2 regions of the Aquitalea sp. ASV11 genome follow, and region 2 is predicted to be linked to the other one. Evidence: predicted binding sites of a transcription regulator. Region 2 holds the regulator's gene; the other holds the start of a gene.
The links. Region 2 encodes FNR, which switches genes on or off when oxygen is low (the NO sensors DNR and NnrR bind a similar motif). Its sites were predicted from a motif close to TTGATNNNNATCAA; they were not measured.

Region 1 (4,746 bases), on a different contig from region 2:
TTCCAGTTTCCTACCTCAGGCCGCCTGTACAAGTGGGAGTTCGACCGCCGCGGTGAGCGCATTCCGCTGGAAGTGACGGGTACTTATACCCTGAACGAGATGGAAGCCGTGTGTGAGCTGGCCCGTCTGGGCATGGGTGTGGCACAGCTGCCTGGGCACGAGGTGGTGCACCTGATCCGCAGCGGTGAGCTGGAGCCGGTACTGACCGACGTGGTGTCGCTGGAGCGTTCCATTTACATCTGCTTCCCGCATCGCGACCACATCGCGCCGCGTACCCGCGTCTTTGTGGACTTCGTGGTGGAGAAGCTGGCGGATCATCCGGATATCATGGCGGATCTGCCGGGGCTGGATTTGTCCGCCAAACGCAAGGCAGCAGCGCAGCTCATGGGCTGATGCCAGTCTGTTTGCTAATAAACAAAGCCCGGCATATGCCGGGCTTTTTGCTGTTTGTCTGTCAGACCCGTCTACACAGCCATGAAGCGTTGCAGCGGTGTGGCGCTCCAGTCCACGCTGTCCAGCAGGTTCTTCACGATCAGCCCCAGCTCGGTATCCCCTTCAATCACCAGTTTGCGGTTGAAGAACAGGGTGTCCGGGTCTTCTTCGCGCAGCATCATGCGGGCAAAGTCGGCCAGGTTGGCCGCCAGGCGCAGGTCGGGTTCTGATGGGCTGCTGTCCACGCTGAAACGCGCGTCGTCTGCGGTGAAGCGCAGGCGCATGTCGGCATCCAGGATATGGACTTCAAAGCTGTGCCCGGCCAGCAGGCTCATGTCTACCGGCAGGATGTCGCGCTTTTTCAGTTGGTTCAGCGTGGTGACCAGCGCCCAGCAGGGCGGTGTGCTGGGCAGTTTGCCCAGTATGCTGGCCAGCTTTGCCGGCAGGGTCAGGTCAGGAATGTGCATGGCGGGTTTCTCCTATGGCGCTAATGCCGGCACTGCCGCGCCAGTAACCGTCCACCAGCAGGCTGTCGGAATACGGGCTGAGGTCCACTTCGCTGGTAGTGCGTGATTCGATGGCAGCAACAGCCTGCTGGTAGCCCTGTACTACCTGGGCCGTGTGTTGCCACTGCGGGCTGATGCGCAGGGCGGTAATGCCCATGGCGCTGATGTCGGCCAGGTGTGGCAGCAGGGACTGGCAGCCGTCGGACATGGTCTGGATGCCGTTGATGGTGAGGAAGGCCTGTTGTTCGCGCGTGTTCAGGCGCAGGCCGTCCGGGTGCTCCATGCAGCGGAACTGGCAGTCGTCCTTGGACAGGTTGTAATGCCGCGCGGTGAAGCAGCGCGCGGAGAGTGCCAGTGGCAGCCTGCCCCAGGCAAACAACTCGGTTTCGATCTGCACGCCATTGAACGCCGCCTGGCCCAGCACGGCAGACAGGGTGTCGCGGTCCATTTCCACCGGTGGAATCCAGCGCCGCGCGCCCAGTGAGCGGATCAAGGCCAGGGTGTCGGCGTTGTAGATGTTGAGGTGATGACCGGCAACAAAGGGCTGGCCTTGTTGTTGTGCCAGACGGGCTGCGCCCAGATCATTGGCTTCCAGCTGCAGTTCGCCGTTTTCCACCAGCTTGCGCAGGCGGCGCAAGTCGGATTCGCTTTCAATCAGCGCCTGGCTGGACAGCACCACCTGGCGTCCGCTCTGGGCCAGTTCGTGTCCCAGGCTGATCCAGTCCTGGCCGCGCAATTGCTGGCGGCGCGAACAGACCGCCTCGCCCAGATAAATGGTTTCCAGCGGCCAGTCGGCGGCCTCGCTGTAAAAGCGCAGGATATCGTCGCGGGACCAGTAAAACAGTACCGGGCCCAGTGTCAGTTGCAATTTTTTCATATCAGGCCTGCTTGTGAGGCCGGCATGGCAGCTTGCCCGCCGGCACACGGTATGTCATTTCCAGGGCCGGTTGTAGGCACCCAGCGTCTGCTGCTGGCCTTCCGCCAGCTTGGACAGGGCCTGGGTCCAGGCGGGCTTGACGGCAAAGCGCTGCTTGTCCCGGCCTGCTGCATCCAGCGCCTCGCGCAGGGTGCGGGTGACCTGGGCCACGTAGGCCGGGCTGCGCTGGCGGCCTTCCACCTTGATGGCAGCCACGCCGATGTCGATGATCTGCGGCAGCATGCTCATCACGTTCAGGCTGGTGGGTTCTTCCAGGGCGTAATAGGTATCGCCTTCCACTTCAAAGCGGCCTTTGCACAAGGTGGGGTAGCCCGCCGGTTCGCCCTGCTGGTATTCGTCAATCAGGATGCCGTTCAGCCTTGCTCCCAGTGCTTGCTGGCCATGTTCCCAGCGCACGAACTTGGCTGGCGAGCACACGCCATGGCTGTTGGGTGATTCGCCGGTGGCATAGCTGGACAGCAGGCAGCGGCCTTCCACCATCACGCACAGGCTGCCAAAGCCGAATACTTCGATTTCCACATTGGTGTGGTCGATCACCTGCTTGACCTGATCCAGCGTCAGCACGCGCGGCAGGACAGCGCGGCGGATGTCGAACATGTCCTGGGCCAGCTTGATGGCTTCGTAATTGGTGGCGGAGCTTTGCACCGACATGTGCAGGCGCAGGTCCGGGTAACGGTCGCGCGCGTATTTCATCAGGCCGATGTCGGCCAGGATGATGGCGTCCACGCCCAGTGCCGCCCCTTCGTCGATGGCGCGATGCCAGCGGCTGATGTCGCCGCCCTGGGCATAGGTGTTGATGGCCAGCAGCACCTTGCGGCCATGCTGGTGCGCGTAGTGGATGCCTTCGCGGGCGGTGCGGTCGTCAAAATTCAGCCCGGCAAAGTTACGGGCATTGGTATCGTTTTTCAGGCCGAGGTAGACGGTGTCGGCACCGTTATCCACGGCTGCCTTGAGGGCAGGCAGGCTGCCCGCCGGACAAACCAGCTCCGGCAGGGGGCGTGTGGCAGGCATGATGGCAAAATGTCGGCAATTGAAACCGCCAGACATTAGCAGAGCGTTGCAGCGCGGGACTTGTTCTGGGTCAAGCGGCTGGATGGGGAGTGGGGAGTGGGGAGTGGCCGGGATGGCACAGGCCATCCCTCATCCGGGTGGCCGGGTCAGAACGGCAGCACCAGCTTGGTCTTGGCCACCAGCACGATATACGCCACCACCAGCAGCGCACAGAGCAGGGCGATGCTGCGTATCTGCTTGGTGCGGCCGCGTTTCAGCGCAATGGTACCCAGCGCCACATAAGCCAGCAGGCCGGCTATCTTGGCCAGCAACCATGGCGTTTGCAGCAGCGGCCAGCCGCCCACCACCACCAGGGTGATGCCCAGTGCCAGCAGCGCGGTATCAATCACGTGCGGCAGGATGCGCAGCAGCTTGCTGGCCAGGATTTGCTGTTTGTCGGCCAGCATCAGCCCGCCACGCAGCGCGAACAGGGTGATGGTGAGATAGGCCATGCCCATGTGGGCGTGTTTGAGAATCTGGTAAGTGTTCATGCCTGTGTCTGCCATTTATGCCTTATGCATTGGGTGATGGGGGCCAAAGGCTGATGGTACACTGAAGCCTTCGTTTCATCAGCGTTCCCGACCATGCTTTTTCTCTATCAGTCCAATCGTCTGGAGCAATTGGGCCAGCTTTATGCCGCCATGTTGCAGGCACAGCCGCTGAGCGACCCGTTTGCTGCCGAAACGGTGATCGTGCAAAGCCGGGGCATGGGGCGCTGGATGACGCTGGACCTGGCGCAGCAATGCGGCATTGCCGCCAATACCGACTTTGTCTTGCCGGCTGCCTTTGCCTGGCGGCTGATGCAACAGGCCATTCCCGGTTTGCCGCGCAAGTCATCGTTCAGCCCGGAAGTGCTGAGCTGGCGCCTGATGGAACTGCTGCCCACCCTGCAAGGCGAGGTGTTTGCCCCCTTGCAGCGCTATGCTGCCGGTGGCGAGGCCGCTGCGTTTGAGCTGGCTGGCAAGGTGGCTGATATTTTCGACCAGTACCTGGTGTTCCGCCCGGACTGGATCCGCTCCTGGGAAGCAGGAGAACGGCTGGACCTGGGTGATGACGAAGCCTGGCAGGCCGCGCTATGGCAGCAATTGGCCTTGCAGGACCCGGGACGTCACCGTGTACGCATGCTGGATGAATTCTTTGCTGCCTTGCGACCGGAACACCTGCCGGAGCGCATCACCCTGTTCGGCATTGCCAGCCTGGCGCCGATGTATCTGGCGCTGATCAAGCGGCTGGCCGAGCTGACCGATGTCTGCCTGTTCACCCTCAATCCCTGTGAAGCCTACTGGGGCGATATTGTCGATAACCGGCGCAAGCTCAAGCTGCGTGAAAAGGGCGATCTGTTCGCCACCGAAGGTCACCCCTTGCTGGCTTCGCTGGGCAAGCAGGGGCGTGACTTTTTCGAGCTGATTGCCGCCGATGCCGAGCTGGACGCCCGGCCCCTGTTTGCCGAACCGGCCGGTGACAGCCTGCTGGCGCGCTTGCAGCGCGACATCCTGCAATTGCAGATGCCGGGCGAGGATGGCCAGTGGCTGGCGGCGGATGACGGCTCGGTGGAGTTGCATGCCACCCACGGCCCCATGCGCGAACTGGAAGTGCTGAAAGACCGCCTGCTGGCCATGCTGGCGGAAGACCCCTCGCTGAGCAGCGCCGACATTGCCGTGCTGACACCGGACATCAACAGCTATGCCCCGTATATCGACGCGGTGTTTGGCAAGCGCGACGATGCACCCAGCCTGCCCTATGCCATTGCCGACCGTCAGGTGGAGCGCGAAGAGCCTTTGCTGGCCGCCATCGGCACGCTGTTGCAGTTGCTGGATTCGC
Region 2 (4,746 bases):
ATTGCCGAACGATTCGAGGTGTCGCGCAATCACCTGGTGAAAGTGGTGCATTTCATGGGCGTGCAAGGCTGGCTGAACAACAGCCGTGGCAAGGGTGGCGGGCTGGCGCTGGCCCAGCCGCCCGAGCATTACCGCCTGGGCGGCATCATCCGCACGCTGGAAGGCAATGTGCCGCTGATTGACTGCGCCGAACCGCCTTGCGCGCTGCGTCAGGACTGCCAGCTCAAGGCCATGCTGGATGTGGGCATGCAGGCATTTTTCAGCACACTGGACAGTTATACGCTGCGCGACGTGATTGCCAGCCCTACCGGCGAGGCCATCATTCGTCTGCATCGCAGTCCTAAAGCACAGTCAGCCGGAAAAACCATACCGGATGTGTTGTAAAAAACCATCACTTTTTCAATGAAAAAGCCCGCTACCTGCGGGCTTTTTTTGCTGCTTTTTTAGGGGATAACCCTTTAAACAGTCTGAACAAAACCGTCAGATGGTTTTGGAATATCGCGCCTTGGTTTCCCGTTCACGCAAATGGCGGTCGAACAGCATGGCGATATTGCGGATCAGGAAACGCCCCTTGGGCTCCACCATCAGGAAGTCGCCGTCAAAGGTCAGCAGGCCCAGCTTGTGGTACTCGCGGATGGCTGGCAACTCGGCAGCGAAATACTCGGCGAAATTGATGCCGTGCACCTGCTCGATGGCTTCCACCGACAGCGAGAAGCGGCACATCAGCGCCTGGATGATGCCGCGACGCAGGATGTCGTCCTGATCCAGCACCATGCCACGCATTACCGGCAGCCGGCCTTCGTCCAGCGCGGCGTAATAGCTGTCCAGGTCTTTCTCGTTCTGGCTGTAACAGGGGCCAACCTTGCCGATGGACGACACGCCAAGGCCGATCATGTCGCAGTCGGCATGGGTGGAATAGCCCTGGAAATTGCGCTGCAGGCGCGCCTGGCGCAAGGCAATGGCCAGGTCATCTTCCGGCTTGGCAAAGTGGTCCATGCCAATGAATACATAGCCTGCATCCGCCAGGCTCTTTACCGCGTCCTGCAGGATGTCCAGCTTGGTGCTGGCTGCTGGCAGGTCCGCCTCGTTGATGCGCCGTTGCGGCATGAACACGGTGGGCAAATGGGCATAGTTGTACAGCGCCAGCCGGTCCGGGCCAATGGCAATCACCTTGTCCAGCGTGCGTTTGAGCGACTCGCGGGTTTGCAGCGGCAGGCCGTAGATCAGGTCCACACTGACCGACTTGAAGCCGGCTTCGCGCGCAGCCTCGATCACCTCCAGCGTTTCTTCCTCGCTTTGCACCCGGTTCACCGCGGCTTGCACCTGCGGGTCGAAGTCCTGAATGCCCACGCTCATGCGGTTGAAGCCCAGTCGCGCCAGGTGATGCACGGTTTCACGACCCACCTTGCGCGGGTCGATCTCGATGGAATATTCTCCCTCCGGCAAAAATTCGAAGTGGGCACGCAACATGGTCATCAGGCGGTCCAGCTGCTCGTCGGACAGAAAGGTCGGCGTACCGCCGCCAAAGTGCAGCTGGATCAGCTTTTCCCGGCAGCCAAGCGAGGCGGCAACCAGCTTGATTTCCTTTTCCAGGTAATCGAGGTAGCGGTCGGCACGGCTCTTGTCCTTGGTAATGATCTTGTTGCAGCCGCAGTAGTAACATACCGTATTACAGAACGGTATATGAACGTACAATGATATTGCGTTCTGATGCATGCCCAGGTGGCGTTGCTTCAGCCAGTGTTTATAGTCCTTCTCACCGAATGCCGGGGTAAACCGGTCGGCGGTGGGGTAAGAAGTGTATCTTGGGCCGGAACCATCAAGACGTTCGATCAATGCTCGGTCGAACTCACAGTGGGTAGGCGAAAACGGATGGGTGGTGTGCATGTCGTCGGGTATTGATAGTCAAACGTCAGGTGGACTGGTAAATTTGCGGAAAACGTGCGAATTCCGCTTTGACAAGGGTCAAGCTTCTTTACAGGGTTGTACAAAACACGCGATGTCAGACCAACACCAACACACTCTGCACGCACTGAAGGTGTCCTGCTCCAACTGCAGTCTGCGCGAACTCTGCCTGCCCATCGGGCTGAACCGCGACGAAATGACACAGCTGGATGCAGTTATCCGTCAGAGCCGCCGCCTCAAGCGCGGTGAATACCTGTTCCGCAGTGGCGAAGCCTTCAAATCGCTGTTTGCCGTGCGCACCGGTTTCTTCAAGACCAGCGTGGCAAGCCAGGACGGTCGTGAACAAGTCACCGGCTTTCTGATGTCCGGCGAACTCATGGGCCTGGATGGCATCTCGTCCAATGTGCATGGCTGCGACGCCATTGCCCTGGAAGACAGCGAAGTCTGCGAACTGCCCTTCAACCGCATGGAAAGCCTGGGGCGCGACATTCCCAGCCTGCAACACCACTTTTTCCGCCTGATGAGCCGCGAAATCGTGCGTGACCAGAACGTCATGCTGCTCCTGGGTAACATGAAGGCAGAAGAACGTCTGGCTGCCTTCCTGCTGAACCTGTCACAGCGTCTGTCCACCCGCGGCTTTGCCGCCAACGATTTCATCCTGCGCATGAGCCGCGAGGAAATCGGCAGCTTCCTCGGCCTGAAACTGGAAACCGTCAGCCGTACGCTATCCAAGTTCCAGCAACAAGGCTGGCTAAGCGTGGACCACAAGCACATCCAGCTGATCAAGGCCGATGCACTCAAGGACCTGATCTCCGGTTGTACCCACGCCAACGGCGTGTAAGCCGACAGCACGGTAACAGCCATCCGGGCGGTGGGCGCAATGCGCCTTACCGCCCTTTTTGCATCTTCCGCCCATCCGGGCAGGCACGCCATTCTCCGCAAGCACTAACTCTTCCGGTCAAGGTATTACCAGCGCCCGATCAGCATGCCGGCCACCAGTTGCTCGGCCCGTTCCGCCACTTCAGCCAGCTGCGCGGCGTCCGGCTCGCCGCGTACCACCACGGCGGGTAGCACTTCGTCCCAGCCATAGCCGGCGATGATGCGCCGCATGGCGTACACAGCCCCCATGCCATCGTTACCGGCGGACACCAGCAAGAGGCAGGCCAGCCCCTCGGTAAGGCCCTGCGCGGGGTAGAAGGTGCGGTCGAAGAAATCTTTCATCTTGCCCGCCATATAGCCAAAATTCTCCGGCGTTGCCAGCACGATGCCGTCTGTTGTCAGCAAGTCATCCAGTGTGGCCTGCTCGGCGGGCAGGCAGTTGAACTGCAGGTCATCCGCCAGTTGCGCTACGCTGGCGCGCACGGCGTCAACCAGCTGCAAGGTGCGGCCGGTCTGGCTGGCATACAACAACAGCAAGCGCTTCATGCTGCAGGACTCCCTGGCAACGTGGCCATCAATGCTTGCAGGCGTGTTGCTTCGGGCCAGCCTGGCGGCACCACGAAACCGCGCGCCACCTCCTCCCAGTAGCCATCGCCCAGCGGCAGCAGCTCTGCCACCAGTTGCGGCACCAGGGCCTGGCGCAATTCCTGCTGCAGGCTGTGCTGTTCGCGCACTTCGGCTTCGGCCACACGGGCCGGAGCCAGCCAGTTCAAGCGTGGTAACCACAACCAGCGTGATGCCGGGCTGGTACTGGGCCAGGGCTGCAATAGCGGGCTGAACCAGCCTTGCAGCTGATCCGCAGCCAGTGGCGGGGCGGGACGTGTCGGGCGGGAATAGAAAAACCAGCCGGCCAGCCGGGCCTGACTGGCGCAGGCCACAAAGCCTGGCGGCAATACGCGACGGGCCAAGGGGTGGCGGGACAACTGCAACTGCGCCTGCAATTTACCCGCCTTCAGCAGCCAGGCATCGCGCAGACTGGGGCCTACCAGGCTGTCCGGGCCGGCACCCAATTGCAGATAGAATTTGCTGGCAGTCTCCACGTGTAGTGGTTCGCCATCCAGCCGGATCAGGAAATCAAATTCGCCAATGGTGCGGCCACTGGCGTCCCGTAGCGGCAGATTGGCGGCCACCAGCTCGATATGGGGCGCAAGGTGAAACCAGAAAGCCAGCAAGCGCTCGGCATAGTGGCCCAGACGGCGACAGGGCTGCTCGGCCAGCCAGGCATAGAGCGGTGCCGGGTCTTGTTCCAGTGCGGCCAGCAAGGCCGGGCCATCCGGGCCCAGCAGGCGTTGTGGCGAAAGATTGCAGCCACTATCCCAGGGGGAAGGGGCGGTCAGCAAGAAAGCCAGATCACGCAGCGCAGGCTGCGTGTAAGGCAGATAAAAACCGCAATCAGGATTCGCCGCCGTGCTCATGGCCGTCTGCCACGCGCTGGATCTGCTTCATCAGTCCACGCAGAATGTCCACCTCGTCGCGCAGCATGCCGGACCGGTTGAACAGCGCGCGCATGCGGCGCATCAGTCGCTCGCTGTTACGGCGGCGGTAGTAGCCGATGGCGTCCATGGTCTGGTCCAGATGCTGGCAGAAGCCTTCCACCTCGCCCAGGCTGGCGGTTTCGCTTTCCGGCCGCAGGTATTCCACATCAACGCCGGTATGGCTGAACAGCTCGTAAGTCATCACCTGTACTGCCATGGCCAGGTTGAGCGAGAAGTAATCCGGGTTGCCCGGAATGGTCACCAGCCGGTTGCACTGCTCCACTTCTTCAATCGACAGGCCGAAGGTTTCATTGCCGAACACCAGCGCCACCTGTTCGCCATCGCGCGCGCGGGCCACCAGTTCCGGCGTGGTTTCGCGCGGAGTGGACAATGGCGTGGTCAGCTCGCGGCGGCGGCTGGTGAGCGC

Region 1: JHD62_RS12895 (peptidase U32 family protein) is a predicted target of FNR. The motif match lies at 2,947-2,960, and genes of this name have one in related genera.

What each region holds. Positions count from the first base shown of each region.
Region 1 is NZ_JAELUD010000037.1:36,131-40,876, forward strand. Features, by position in the region: gene JHD62_RS12880 (LysR family transcriptional regulator) at 1-393, shown strand, start outside; gene JHD62_RS12885 (SCP2 domain-containing protein) at 465-899, opposite strand; gene JHD62_RS12890 (U32 family peptidase) at 886-1,815, opposite strand; gene JHD62_RS12895 (peptidase U32 family protein) at 1,870-2,886, opposite strand; gene JHD62_RS12900 (SirB2 family protein) at 3,033-3,416, opposite strand; partial or broken gene recC (exodeoxyribonuclease V subunit gamma) at 3,510-4,746, shown strand, end outside.
Region 2 is NZ_JAELUD010000008.1:5,284-10,029, forward strand. Features, by position in the region: gene JHD62_RS04420 (Rrf2 family transcriptional regulator) at 1-384, shown strand, start outside; gene hemN (oxygen-independent coproporphyrinogen III oxidase) at 481-1,887, opposite strand; gene fnr (fumarate/nitrate reduction transcriptional regulator Fnr) at 2,000-2,746, shown strand; gene JHD62_RS04435 (flavodoxin family protein) at 2,872-3,330, opposite strand; gene JHD62_RS04440 (DUF1853 family protein) at 3,327-4,259, opposite strand; gene JHD62_RS04445 (RNA methyltransferase) at 4,237-4,746, opposite strand, start outside.